Regions from separate parts of the Gottfriedia sp. NPDC057991 genome, predicted to be linked through region 4. Evidence: predicted binding sites of a transcription regulator. Region 4 holds the regulator's gene; each other region holds the start of a gene.
The links. The regulator Rex, encoded in region 4, represses fermentation and respiration genes when NADH is low (regulators of the CRP and FNR family bind a similar motif). The targets are predictions, from matches to a motif close to TTGTGAAATATTTCACAA.
Positions count from the first base shown of each region.

Region 1: a site for Rex is predicted at 1,982-1,999, ahead of ACFVR2_RS12175 (cytochrome ubiquinol oxidase subunit I). Genes of this name have one in related genera too.
Region 2: a site for Rex is predicted at 1,763-1,780, ahead of hcp (hydroxylamine reductase). Genes of this name have one in related genera too.
Region 3: a site for Rex is predicted at 1,263-1,280, ahead of adhE (bifunctional acetaldehyde-CoA/alcohol dehydrogenase). Genes of this name have one in related genera too.

Region 1 covers NZ_JBHVQN010000003.1:131,982-135,202, forward strand. Annotated here, with positions in the region: gene cydB (cytochrome d ubiquinol oxidase subunit II) at 1-386, opposite strand, end outside; gene ACFVR2_RS12175 (cytochrome ubiquinol oxidase subunit I) at 383-1,777, opposite strand; gene ACFVR2_RS12180 (chromate transporter) at 2,151-2,681, opposite strand; gene ACFVR2_RS12185 (chromate transporter) at 2,678-3,221, opposite strand, start outside.
Region 2 covers NZ_JBHVQN010000001.1:860,756-863,976, reverse strand. Annotated here, with positions in the region: gene ACFVR2_RS04345 (MDR family MFS transporter) at 1-270, shown strand, start outside; gene ACFVR2_RS04340 (glycerophosphodiester phosphodiesterase) at 446-1,525, shown strand; gene hcp (hydroxylamine reductase) at 1,838-3,142, shown strand.
Region 3 covers NZ_JBHVQN010000002.1:496,306-499,526, forward strand. Annotated here, with positions in the region: gene ACFVR2_RS09810 (YitT family protein) at 111-719, opposite strand; gene adhE (bifunctional acetaldehyde-CoA/alcohol dehydrogenase) at 1,354-3,221, shown strand, end outside.
Region 4 covers NZ_JBHVQN010000015.1:10,841-14,061, reverse strand. Annotated here, with positions in the region: gene ACFVR2_RS24945 (ABC-F family ATP-binding cassette domain-containing protein) at 1-1,618, opposite strand, end outside; gene ACFVR2_RS24940 (redox-sensing transcriptional repressor Rex) at 1,780-2,406, shown strand; gene ACFVR2_RS24935 (CPBP family intramembrane glutamic endopeptidase) at 2,447-3,118, opposite strand.

The DNA.
Region 1 (3,221 bases), on a different contig from region 4:
AATGGTGGTAATAAACTTCCGAAGAAAATAACCCAATCCCAAGATTTTGCCCATTTTGAACTTTCGACTTTCCCTCTAAATTCAAATGCAACGCCACGTCCGATTAATGCGATTAAAACAAATACAAACGGAATATAATATCCACTAAACATTGTTGCATACCAATTTGGGAAGGCTGCAAAAATTGCTCCACCTGCAGTTAATAGCCACACTTCATTTGCGTCCCAAAACGGGCCAATTGTATTTATTAATATTCTTCTTTCAGTATCATTTTTGGCTAGTAGCTTTGTAGATATACCTACACCAAAATCGAAGCCTTCTAAAAAGAAGAATCCGATAAATAAAACAGCTACGAGTAGAAACCATAATTCATTTAACGCAATCATACAATGGTAGCCTCCCTTTCAAACGGATCGACCGTAGGAACTTTTTCAGTTTCAACATGGTGTGTTCCTTTTTTAATTTCTTTCACAAACAAGTAAACTAAAACGACTGCTAAAATTGAATACATTGTTGTAAAGGTTACGATTGAAAAAATGAGTGATCCTTTTGAAACATTCGGAGATACAGATGCAGCAGTTGTCATTAATCCGAATACAGTCCATGGTTGACGACCAATTTCCGTCATAACCCATCCAGCTGTATTTGCAATAAACGGTAAAGAAATTAGTAAAATTGATGCCTTTAAGAACAGATTTTTTGATTCTAATTTTTTACGATAGCTAAAATATAAACCTAGCATCGCCATTAAAATCATGACCATTCCTGCTCCAGCCATAATTCTAAAGCTCCAGAAAGTTGTATTAACTGGTGGAATATAATTTCCAGGACCATATAATTTTTCATATTGTTTTTGTAAAGTATTCATACCTGGTACTTTACCTTCAAACTTCTCATAAGCAAGATAACTTAATAAATATGGTACTTCAACCTCATATTTATTTTCTTTCTTTTTCGAATCAATCAGACCAAAGACCATCCAGCTTGCTGGGTCACCACTGTCTTTCCATAGCCCTTCACTTGCAGCCATTTTCATCGGCTGTGTTTTCATTAAATGTTTCGCTTGAGAATGTCCACTAAATGCAACACCAATTCCTGCAATTAGAGCGAACACCATTGCAAGATTAAACGCCTTTTTAAAAAGTTCTGATTCTTGTTTTTTTAAGATTTTATACGCACTTACACCCGCAACAAATAACGCTCCAGTTGCTAATGCACCAGCAATCGTGTGAGGAAACTCAACTTTAAGTTGTGGATTTGTTATGATTGCTAAGAAATCGGTCATTTCTGCACGACCATTTTTAATCGCAAAGCCTACTGGCTCCTGCATGAAAGAATTGGCTGCTAAAATCCAAAACGCAGACATTAAAGTTCCGAAAGCAACTAACCAAATACACATTAAATGAATTTTTTTATTAAGTCGTTCCCAACCAAATATCCAAATTCCTAAAAATGTAGACTCCATAAAAAATGCTAAAAGTGCCTCAATTGCAAGTGGTGCTCCAAATACATCCCCAACAAAACGGGAATATTCAGACCAGTTCATACCAAATTGAAACTCTTGAATAATACCTGTCACAACACCAACTGCAAAATTAATTAAAAATAAGTGTCCAAAGAATTTTGTTAACTTTTTATATTCCTCGTTCTTTCGAAAAACATACAATGTTTCCATAATTGCTACCATAAATACTAAACCGATTGAAAGTGGTACAAATAAAAAATGAAAAATCGTAGTGGAACCAAATTGTATTCTTGCAAGCTCTAACACACTCACAGTACATCCCCCTTATGATCAAGAACATTTTAAAAAAATTTTCATTAAGTTCGAGTTTAACTTTGAACATTTTTTCACAAATAATTCATTAAGTAAATTTTAGAGAACCATTTATTGGAACCTCTTGTTACTTCTAGTTTACTTTTACAAAGGGGTTTTTGACTTAATCTTATTTGTCTAATTCGTGTCTATAAATTGTCTATTTTGTGACGTGATTCACATTTACAGTGAAAGTTACTTTTTTATGATAAAATAATCGCCACTTTTTTATTCCTTAGCTTTGAGCTGATTAAATGAAAAAAACATTATTGAAAGCAACCCATATTGGCATTGCTTCAATAATGCTCCAATTAAACAAAAAGTTTCTCATTATTTAAGATAAAAATACTGCACCATAAGCAAGTGCCCCACCAATTACATATGCAGGGTGAATTTTCCAACGTTCTAAAAATAATAAGGAAAGTACGCTAATAATAATTGTTTGCATTACACCTACCCCATTATATGAATCGTTAAAAAAGTCAAAGGCCATAATGCCAAGTAAAACGGCGATTAAAGGCCTAACTAGTGAAGTCATCTTTTTGACTTTTGGTGAATTTTTATGCTTCATTAATATACTTAATAAAGCAATCATCAAGAATAGTGAGGGTGCGATTGATGCAAATAATCCTACAAAGGAACCAAATACGCCTCCCTCAACATAGCCGATATATCCGGCCATCTTTGTAGCAATCGGACCTGGAAGCGCATTTCCTAGTGCAAGCACGTTACTAAATTCAACTGAACTTAACCATCCGTACTTATCAACAACTTCATTCTCAATAAGAGGGATTGAAGCTGGTCCTCCTCCGTATCCGAATATACCTGGTAAGAAAAATGCTAAAAATATTTTCCAATAAATCATGATGCCTTCACCTTCTTCTTCTTTTCATTTTTACTTTTTGAGAAAAAGGCATATCCAACTAAGCATCCAATTAAGATAGCAGGATGTACATTTAAAAAGTATAAAAGGATAAAACTAGCAACTACAATCAAACTAGTGATTTTCCAGCCAAGAGATTCTTTCGATTTCTCAATAAATTCCCATGTTAAAGTTGCTAACATAACTCCCACTACTGGAACAACTGCATTCGACATACCTTGTACCCAGGCAACACCTTTAAAGTGATTTAGTGTTGATAATAGTAGCATGAGTAGGAAAACAGTCGGTAGAGTTGTTGCGATAATGGCATTTAACATACCTAATACGCCACCTGTTCTCCAACCTACATATCCTGCAAGCTTTGTTGCGATTGGTCCTGGAAGAGCATTTGCGATTGCTAGTACATCTGAAAAGTCATCCTTATTTAACCATTTATACTTGTCAACAACCTCTGTGTGGATTAGTGGAATAGAAGAAGGACCTCCTCCGTAACCTAGCATTCCTACTCTAAAAAAAGCTAAA
Region 2 (3,221 bases), on a different contig from region 4:
GTATTTAAAAATAAATTAAGTGATTTACTAGGTAATATGGGTGCATTTGGCGGAAAAGTTGATTCACGTGCACTATTATCCGCTGATGCAAGAGCTAAAATTCCACCAGAAGTACTTCACAAAATCTCAGAAGCAATGGCACATTCAGTTGCAACTACTTTCAAATGGACACTAATACCGATTACTTTAGGTTTTATCGCGATTATCTTAATGGGTAAAGAAAAATTAACATTTGAAGTAAAAGAAAATAGAGCGAAAAAAGCTCAATAAAAATAAAGCCAAATCCGATTTAATATGGATTTGGCTTATTTTTTTCTCTAAAAAACTAATTATTTTTACATTTTTCAACATTTATTTACTTTTATTTATTATTTTAATCATTTGAACTTTAAATTTGTCATCTATTCTTATAGAGTAATAGATTTATTTGAGGAGATGATTAAAATTGAATAGGAAAAAGTTAATTTTAGCAGCAATGACAACACTAATGGTATATTCAGGATTTAGCCAAGTTTCAGCACAAACAACTTCTGCGAACCAGAATACGTTTAAGTCATTTGGACCAAAAGGATTTGACCTTCAAGCACACCGTGGAGGACTGGGACTTACAGTTGAGTCAACTATAGCTTCATTCTCTCATGCACTTGAACTCGGTGTAAGTACCCTTGAGCTTGACGTACAAATAACTAAGGATCATCAAGCTGTAATTACGCACGATCGTAAGATTACAGGTACAAAATGCTCTGACACGAAACCAGCATTCGTTGGTGATTCGGAGTACCCATACGTTGGGAAATACATAAAAGACTTAACGCTAGCTCAAGTAAGAACGCTCGATTGTGGTTCAAAAAGTCTACCCCAATTCCCTGGCCAGCAACTAAGTCCTGGTGCTCGTATGCCATTGTTATCTGAGGTATTTGATCTTGTAAAGAAATACAAAGCTAAAAAAGTATGGATGAATATCGAAACGAAAGTTGAAGCTGGAGCACCAGAACAAACAGCTCCTCGCGAAGAATTTGTTCAAATCGTTGCCAAACAAGTACGTGAAGCTGGCATGTTGAACCAAGTGTCTATTCAAAGTTTTGACTGGGGTTCACTCAAGCTTATGAATGAAGTTGAACCACGATTGCCCCTTGTTGCGCTAACGAACGGCCCTGAATTTCTACAACCTGGCAAACCTGGTAAATCACCTTGGTTAGGTGGAATCGATATTGATGATTTTGATGGGAATCTCGTTGCTGCGGCTCATTCATTAGGTGTAGATGCAATTTCCCCAGTCCATGGGTTCCCACAGGATGGCAAAATTACTGATGCGAATTACACGCCTTATATTACTAAAGGTATGGTTCAAGAAGCTCACCAGTACGGTATGAAAGTTATTCCATGGACAGTTGACGACCAACCAACAATGCAAAAGCTTATTGATGATGGTGTTGATGGAATCATAACAGATTACCCTGACCGACTACGTGATGTGATGAATCAGAATCATTTTAAGTTACCTAAAAGCTATTCTGCTAAGTAGTCATTAATTTAAATTTACTCTAGTATTCTCTCACTATATAAATTTTTTAAAATCAATCATATGCTTTGTTAAATCTACATGTTGATTTTTGAAAAAAAAAAGGCTGTCTATTTAGACACCCTTTTTTTAATTAGAAGTGATATTTATTCCCAACTCTCTACTTTGTTTTTCTATGAATCTTATTTAATTTTATCTTTTTTTTATTTGAAATAATTTATTTATTAGATTAAGGATTTCATGTGATTTAAGTCACAAACAATGATTATATCCCGCCATATAATAAGTTTATTCAAATTGTTAGGGGGATGAATGATGTTTTGTAACCAATGTGAACAAACTCCAGTTGGTGGTTGTAAGATTGTAGGTGTATGTGGAAAAGATGAAACAATTGCAAGTTTACAAGATACGATGGTTTATGGGTTAAAAGGAATTGCAGCTTATCGAACACATGCAGCTCAATTAGGGTATACTGATCCATTTGTTGACCAAGTAACTCATGAAGCTCTATATATGACTTTAACAAATTCTAATTTTAACTTACACGAACACATTGATATGGCTATGAAAGTAGGTAAAGCCGCAATTCGTGTAATGGAGCTATTAGATGAAGCTCATACAAAACATTTTGGAATTCCTGAACCTGTTCAAGTTTCTTCTAATAAAATCGAAGGAAAATGCATTGTTGTAACTGGACACAATTTATTTGCATTAGAAGAATTGTTAAAGCAAACAGAGGGTATAGGTATAAATATTTACACTCACTCTGAAATGCTACCGGCACACGGTTATCCAGCATTGAAAAAATATACACATTTAAAGGGTAACATTGGAAAAGCTTGGTTTGACCAACGTCGTTTATTTGAAAAGTTCCCTGGAGCGATTTTAGCAACCACAAACTGTGTGATGCCAATAAAGGGAAGTTATGCAGATCGCTTCTTCTCATATGAAGTGGCGGGATTAGAAGGAGTAACAAAGATTATAGAGGAAGATTTTTCGCCATTAATTCAACGTGCATTAGAACTACCAGAAGCAAATATAGAATCAGAAGAAGTAATGACTACTGGTTACCATCACGAAACAGTTTTGTCTATTGCGCCTGAAATTGTAGAAGCTGTAAAAAATGGTAAGATTCAACGCTTCTTTGTTGTAGCAGGTTGTGACGCCCCAGGAAAAGGTGGAGAATATTATCGTGAGCTTGTAACTTCTTTACCAAATGATACAGTAGTTTTAACAACATCTTGCGGTAAATTTCGCTTTAATGATGTAGACTACGGTACTGTAACTGGTACAAACATTCCTAGATTTATAGATTTAGGGCAATGCAATAATTCAATTTCAACAATAAAAATTGCGGCTGCATTAGCCGATGCATTTAATTGTAGTGTCAATGAATTGCCAGTCAGTATTATACTTTCTTGGTTTGAGCAAAAAGCCGTGGCCATTTTATTAGGATTATTTAGCCTTGGAATCCAAGATATTCGAATCGGACCAAAAGCACCTGACTTTATTAATGAAGGCGTATTAAATGTATTAGTTGATACATTTGGCTTAAAATTAATTACAAATGCACAAGATGATTTGAAAACAATTTTACAAGGAACAATATTACAAGGATAAAACCCTAAATGAACAAAAAACTTCTCTTAAATGAGAAGTTTTTTATTATGTTTGTTTCGGCAGAGCCGCAATACACAAT
Region 3 (3,221 bases), on a different contig from region 4:
GATTATCGAAGACTAGCAATACTTTTTAAAGATTGTTTATATGATTTAGCTGCCGAAAATGTTCTAAATGAGCTCACGGATTTTTCGGAATCCAAAAAAGATTACATGCATTAAGCATGTAATCTTTTTTCATTAGATTTAATTGTAACAGATTTTTTTTGAAATTTACTTTCATAGACAAATTCAGTTACTTTCGCGCAGATTGCGACTGAAAGAATTGTATATCCTACTTCATTCCATGATAGATAGGTTAGTGAACAAAGAAGAATCACAGAGTCAAAAATAAAGTATACTTTACCGATCGATATTTTAGATTTTTTGCTCATTATAATTGTTATTAAATCATCTCCACCAGTTGCACCGCCACTTCTTAGAATTAACCCTAAACCAAGTCCAGCGAAAATTCCACCTAAAATAGCGGGTATCCAAAGATGATTTCCAAAGTTAAATGTAATATCGGATGTTTTTTCAATTATAGAATAAAAAGCAGAAAATGAAATGGCTCCGATGGTAGTATTGATTAATAACTTTCTACCTAAATACAATCCAGCAATCAAGATAATTGGAATATCGAGTAGCAAAGTTGTAATTGAAGGTGATATATTTAATGCGTTTTTTACTAATAAAGCAATACCAATAAATCCACCTTCAGCTAAATTATTTTGATAATGAAAATGATACAGTGTAGTGGCTAAAATAAATGAACCAATTAAAATCATTAAGGTCTCACCCAAACGATTGTTACTCATCGTTATTTCCTCTTTTCGTAGTTAGTAGTTAAAAAGTACAGCTATAAACTAACTACGTACATATAGAGCTCGTAGTTAGTTTTTTATCTTTCTAACTACAAAGCTATATATCATTGAAGAAATAACATAATCGCCTGTCAACCATAGTTTCGCCTACCTTCAGTTTTATTTTAGAGTTCTTTTGGTTCTCTAAATAAAAACCGCTAAGTGTAGGATAAGTCTTTACGTTGCCAAATGCTCCTTCGAGCAATCATGGTTACACGTCCTTTGTTCCAGTTTAGTTAGAAAAATCTAACAGGTGAAAAATAAGTTCCTTGAGAACTTATTCTTAATTTTATCATATGCAAAAATATTTGAAAAAAGAAAAGAATTAACAAAAATCTACAAAATGTTAGAAGTAAGGAAGGAATAAGTTGTTAGTAAACATGTTTTGTTGAAAAAAATGTGAAACATTTCACAAAATAGACATAGCATTTTCAATAAAAACGATATATAGTATATTTGTAAACGAAATTGTGAAACATTTCACAAATATAAATGATAAATGGGACTTAATGAACCTTAAATAGGATGATTAAATCCAACATCAGAGGAGGAGAGCCAAATGGCTGTTCAAGAGAAAACTGTAAATGAAATATCTATCGCTTCTGAAATGGTAAATGAATTAGTTTTAAAAGGACAAAAAGCATTAAAGGAATTTGAAAGATACAATCAAGATCAAATCAATGAAATTGTACATTCGATGGTTCTAGCTGGTTTAGATCAACATATGCCACTTGCAAAAATGGCAGTTGAGGAAACAGGGCGTGGAATCTATGAGGATAAAATTATTAAAAATATATTTGCTACAGAATATATATGGAATTCAATAAAAGATAATAAAACGGTTGGAATCATAAGTGAAGATCAACAAACAGGAATAACAGAAATTGCCGAACCTGTTGGGGTAATTGCAGGTGTAACTCCAACAACTAATCCAACGTCAACAACATTATTTAAAGCAATCATTGCGATTAAAACAAGAAACCCAATTATTTTCGCTTTTCATCCTTCCGCACAAAAATGTAGTAGAGAAGCAGCAAGAATCGTTCGTGATGCGGCAATAAAAGCTGGAGCACCTGAAAACTGTGTACAATGGATTGAAGTCCCATCTATTGAAGCAACAAAGTGTTTAATGAATCATGAAGGAGTAGCACTTGTTTTAGCAACAGGTGGTGCTGGAATGGTTAAATCGGCTTATAGTACAGGAAAACCTGCTTTAGGTGTTGGACCTGGTAATGTACCATGCTATATCGAGAAATCTGCTGAAATAAAGTGTGCGGTAAATGATCTTATTCTTTCAAAAACATTTGATAATGGAATGATTTGTGCATCTGAACAAGCAGTTATTGTAGATAAAGAAGTTTATGACGAAGTGAAAGCAGAGTTAATATCAAATAATTGTTATTTTGCTACAAAAGCAGATAAAAAGAAATTAGAAAAGCTTGTCATAAATGAAGCTACATGTGCTGTAAATGGTGACATTGTTGGTAAATCTGCATATGAAATAGCAGCATTAGCTGGAGTAAATGTACCAGTAGATACAAAAATTCTTATCGTTGAATGTGATAGCGTGGGTGCGAATGAACCTTTAACAAGAGAAAAACTAAGTCCAGTTTTAGCTGCAATTAAAGTAAATGGTAAAGAAGAAGGATTTAAACGTTGTGAAGAAATGTTAGAGCTTGGAGGATTAGGACATTCTGCAGTTATTCATAGTAATAATGAAGAAATTCAAAAAGAGTTTGGACTAAGAATGAAAGCATGTCGAGTAATTGCAAATGCTCCTTCAGCTCATGGTGGAATTGGGGATTTATATAACGCATTTATTCCTTCTTTAACATTAGGCTGTGGATCGCACGGTAAGAATTCTGTATCGACTAACGTAACAACTGTTCATTTATTAAATATTAAAAAATTGGGAAGAAGAAATATGAATATGCAATGGGTCAAACTACCACCAAAAATTTATTTTGAAAAATATTCAACTCAATATTTAGAAAAAATGCCTAATATTAAAAGAGCATTTATTGTAACAGACGAAGCAATGGTTAAATTAGGTTATGTTGACGTGATAAAATATTATTTAGAGAAAAGACAAGAGAATATTCAGATTGAAATCTTTTCAGATGTAGAACCAGATCCTTCAGATGTTACTGTAATGAAGGGTGCAGATAGAATGTTATCATTTGAACCGGATACAATTATTGCTTTCGGTGGTGGATCTGCTATGGATGCAGCCAAGGGTATGTGGATGTTTTTTGAATACCCAGAAACTACTCTGGATGGACCTAAACAAAAATTCCTAGATATTCGAAAAAGAGCTTATAAATACCCTAAATTAGGTCGTAAAGCTCAGTTTGTAGCAATTCCAACGACTTCAGGTACTGGTTCAGAGGTCACACCATTTGCTGTAATTACTGATAAAGCTAATAA
Region 4 (3,221 bases):
CTTCGTTTTTCTTAAATTGGTAATAGTCATAATCACCCAAATAAATTGATAATCCTGCTTTTGCTAGTTCAAAAGTTTTTGTGGATAATCTGTTCATAAAGTAACGATCATGAGAAACAAATAAAATTGTTCCAGGGTAATCTAATAAAGCATTTTCTAACACTTCTTTACTATCTAAATCTAAGTGGTTAGTAGGCTCATCAAGAATTAGGAAATTAGCTTTTTTCATCATAAGTTTAGCCAAAGCTAATCTTGCCTTTTCTCCACCACTTAAAGAAGTAACAATTTTTGTCACATCATCTCCAGAAAATAAAAAGTTCCCTAATATTGTTCGAATTTCTTGTTCGGCCTTTAATGGATAATCATCCCAAAGTTCTTCTAATACTCTCTTATTAGAAGTTAGTTTTGCTTGCTCTTGATCGTAGTAGCCTACCGAAACATTTGCACCGAAATCAATCGTTCCCTGTAATTTTTCTAAATCTCCAATAATCGTTTTAAGTAATGTCGATTTACCAACACCATTTGGACCGACTAATGCGACACTATCGCCTCGATTCAATACGAATTTCATTGGCTGATCAATTGTTGGGATACGATCATAGCCAATAAATAAATCTTGTACAGACAACACATCATTACCGCTTTGTTTTTCAATTGTAAATGAAAAATTAGCTGAAGACTCGTCTCCAAGTGGCCGGTCTAATCGTACCATTCGATCTAATTGTTTCCTTCGACTTTGCGCTCTTTTTGTAGTTGAAGCACGTGCAATATTACGCTGCACAAAATCTTCAAGTTTAGAGATTTCCTCTTGTTGTTTTTCGAACTGCTTTAGCTCTTGGTCATATTGAGCTGCCTTTAGATCAAGGTACTTACTATAATTACCAACAAATCGTTGATGCTTATGATTAGATATTTCATAAACAATATTAACAACTTGATCAAGGAAATATCGATCGTGGGAAACGATTAATACTGCACCAGGATATGACTGTAAGTAACGCTCTAACCAACTAAGAGTGTCGATATCCAAATGGTTAGTAGGCTCATCCAGAATTAACAAATCAGGCTTCGTCAATAATAGCTTACCTAATGCCAGTCTTGTCTTTTGTCCACCGCTTAACGAAGAAATTTTTGTTTCGTAGTCTTCATTACTAAAACCTAGACCACTAATAATTGAACGAATATCTGCTTCAAACTGGTAACCACCGTTTTCTTTGAATGTATATTGAAGATGATCATATTCATTCATAACCTTGTCATAAACCGCTTGGTTAGAATAGACATCCTCCCTAGTCATTTTAACTTCTAATTTTCTCATATTGTCTTGCATCTCTACTAAATGATTGAAAACAGTATAATATTCTTGCCATATCGTTTGATCGCTTTGTAAACCAGAGTTTTGGGCTAGGTAGCCTACAGTAACATCTTTAGGTTTATTTATTTCACCGCCATCATAGGATATTTCACCTGCTATGATTTTCAGTAATGTAGATTTTCCAGCACCATTACGTCCAACAATGGCAACTCGATCACTCGTTTGAACTTCTAATTTTATATTTGAAAGTATAATGTCACTACCAAAATACTTTGAGACATTATTTACTTGTAAAAGAATCATGGATAGCACCTCATTGCAAAATTTTTTATCTATGTAACTGTAGACTGTCAAAATTCTTAAATATAGTGTATATTTTACATTAGAACAAGTACTTTATTACTAAAATAAAGTCAAATTACACACCATAGTAAAAAGAATTACAGTAAGTGGGGGATTAAAAAATGGATTCGGAACAAATTAAAATTCCACAAGCTACTGCTAAACGTCTACCTTTATATTACCGTTTTATAAAGAATTTGTCTTTATCAGGTAAACAAAGAGTTTCTTCAGCAGAGTTAAGTGAAGCAGTAAAGGTAGATTCCGCTACAATCAGAAGAGATTTTTCTTATTTTGGAGCACTTGGTAAAAAGGGTTATGGCTATAACGTAAATTATTTATTAACTTTTTTCTCGAAAGCGCTTAACCAACATGAAGTTATGAAAGTTGCATTAATTGGTGTTGGTAATTTAGGAACTGCATTCTTACACTATAATTTTATAAAAAATAATAATACAAAAATTGAGATGGCCTTTGATATTGATCCAAATAAAATTGGTACTGAAATAGGTGGAGTACCCGTTTATAATCTAGATAATCTAGAGGATGTTATGAATGAAGATATTCAAATCGTTATATTAACTGTTCCTGCACCTGTGGCACAATCAATAGCTGATCGATTAAATGGAAAAAATATTAGAGGAATCTTAAATTTCACACCTGCTCGAATTAGCGTACCAGAACATATTCGCATTCATCATATAGACCTAGCAGTTGAACTACAAACATTGGCATATTTTTTACAACAATAAATTTATATTAAAATAAAAACCCCCAAAAGATTGGGGGTTTTTAATGTAAATTGATCTGCTGAAAAACTACAAAAGAGTTCATTAACATATGTGTTAAGATTGGAACCATAATTGAGTTTGTTCGTTTATATAGGTAACAAAATACAAAACCGATTAGAAAGTAAGATAAAAAGAAGGGCAAGTCTCCGTGCATAAGCGAAAAAATCGCTGAACTAATCCCAGCAGAAATAATAAATGGTAAACGATTATAAAGCCTTTTAAAAATGATTCGACGAAAAATAATCTCTTCTAAAATTGGTGCAACTAGACTTGGGATGATAATAAAAGCCGGGTTAAGCTTAGCAATGTTTATGATATTCTGAGTATTTTCTGAGCCCTTATGTAAATTAAATACATAAATTAAAATTAAATTACAAACAATTTGAGTTAGCATGGTTATGAAGTAACCTAAAATAACCCAATTTATTATTGTACGATAATTAGTTTTTAGATTCTTTATTCCTTCATAAATGGGCTTATGTAATAAGATAAGTATAATAATTAATCCGGTTACGAAACTAATACAACCCCATAATGCCACCGCTTCAAGAGAAGCTGTTTTCTGATCCACTCCAACGTATAAGTTACTTTTTAATAAATAGGGCACCCCAAAAACCGCTGAATACTGAAGAACGACATACGTTAATAAAATCCATAAATCTCTAGTTTTCAATACGATAGCTCCTTTGTGTTGATATTTTTCATAACCCAAAGGTTTATAACAACACGTACATTATTTTACTCGTTTCTCTTGTTTCTTAAAAGAAATTTTCACT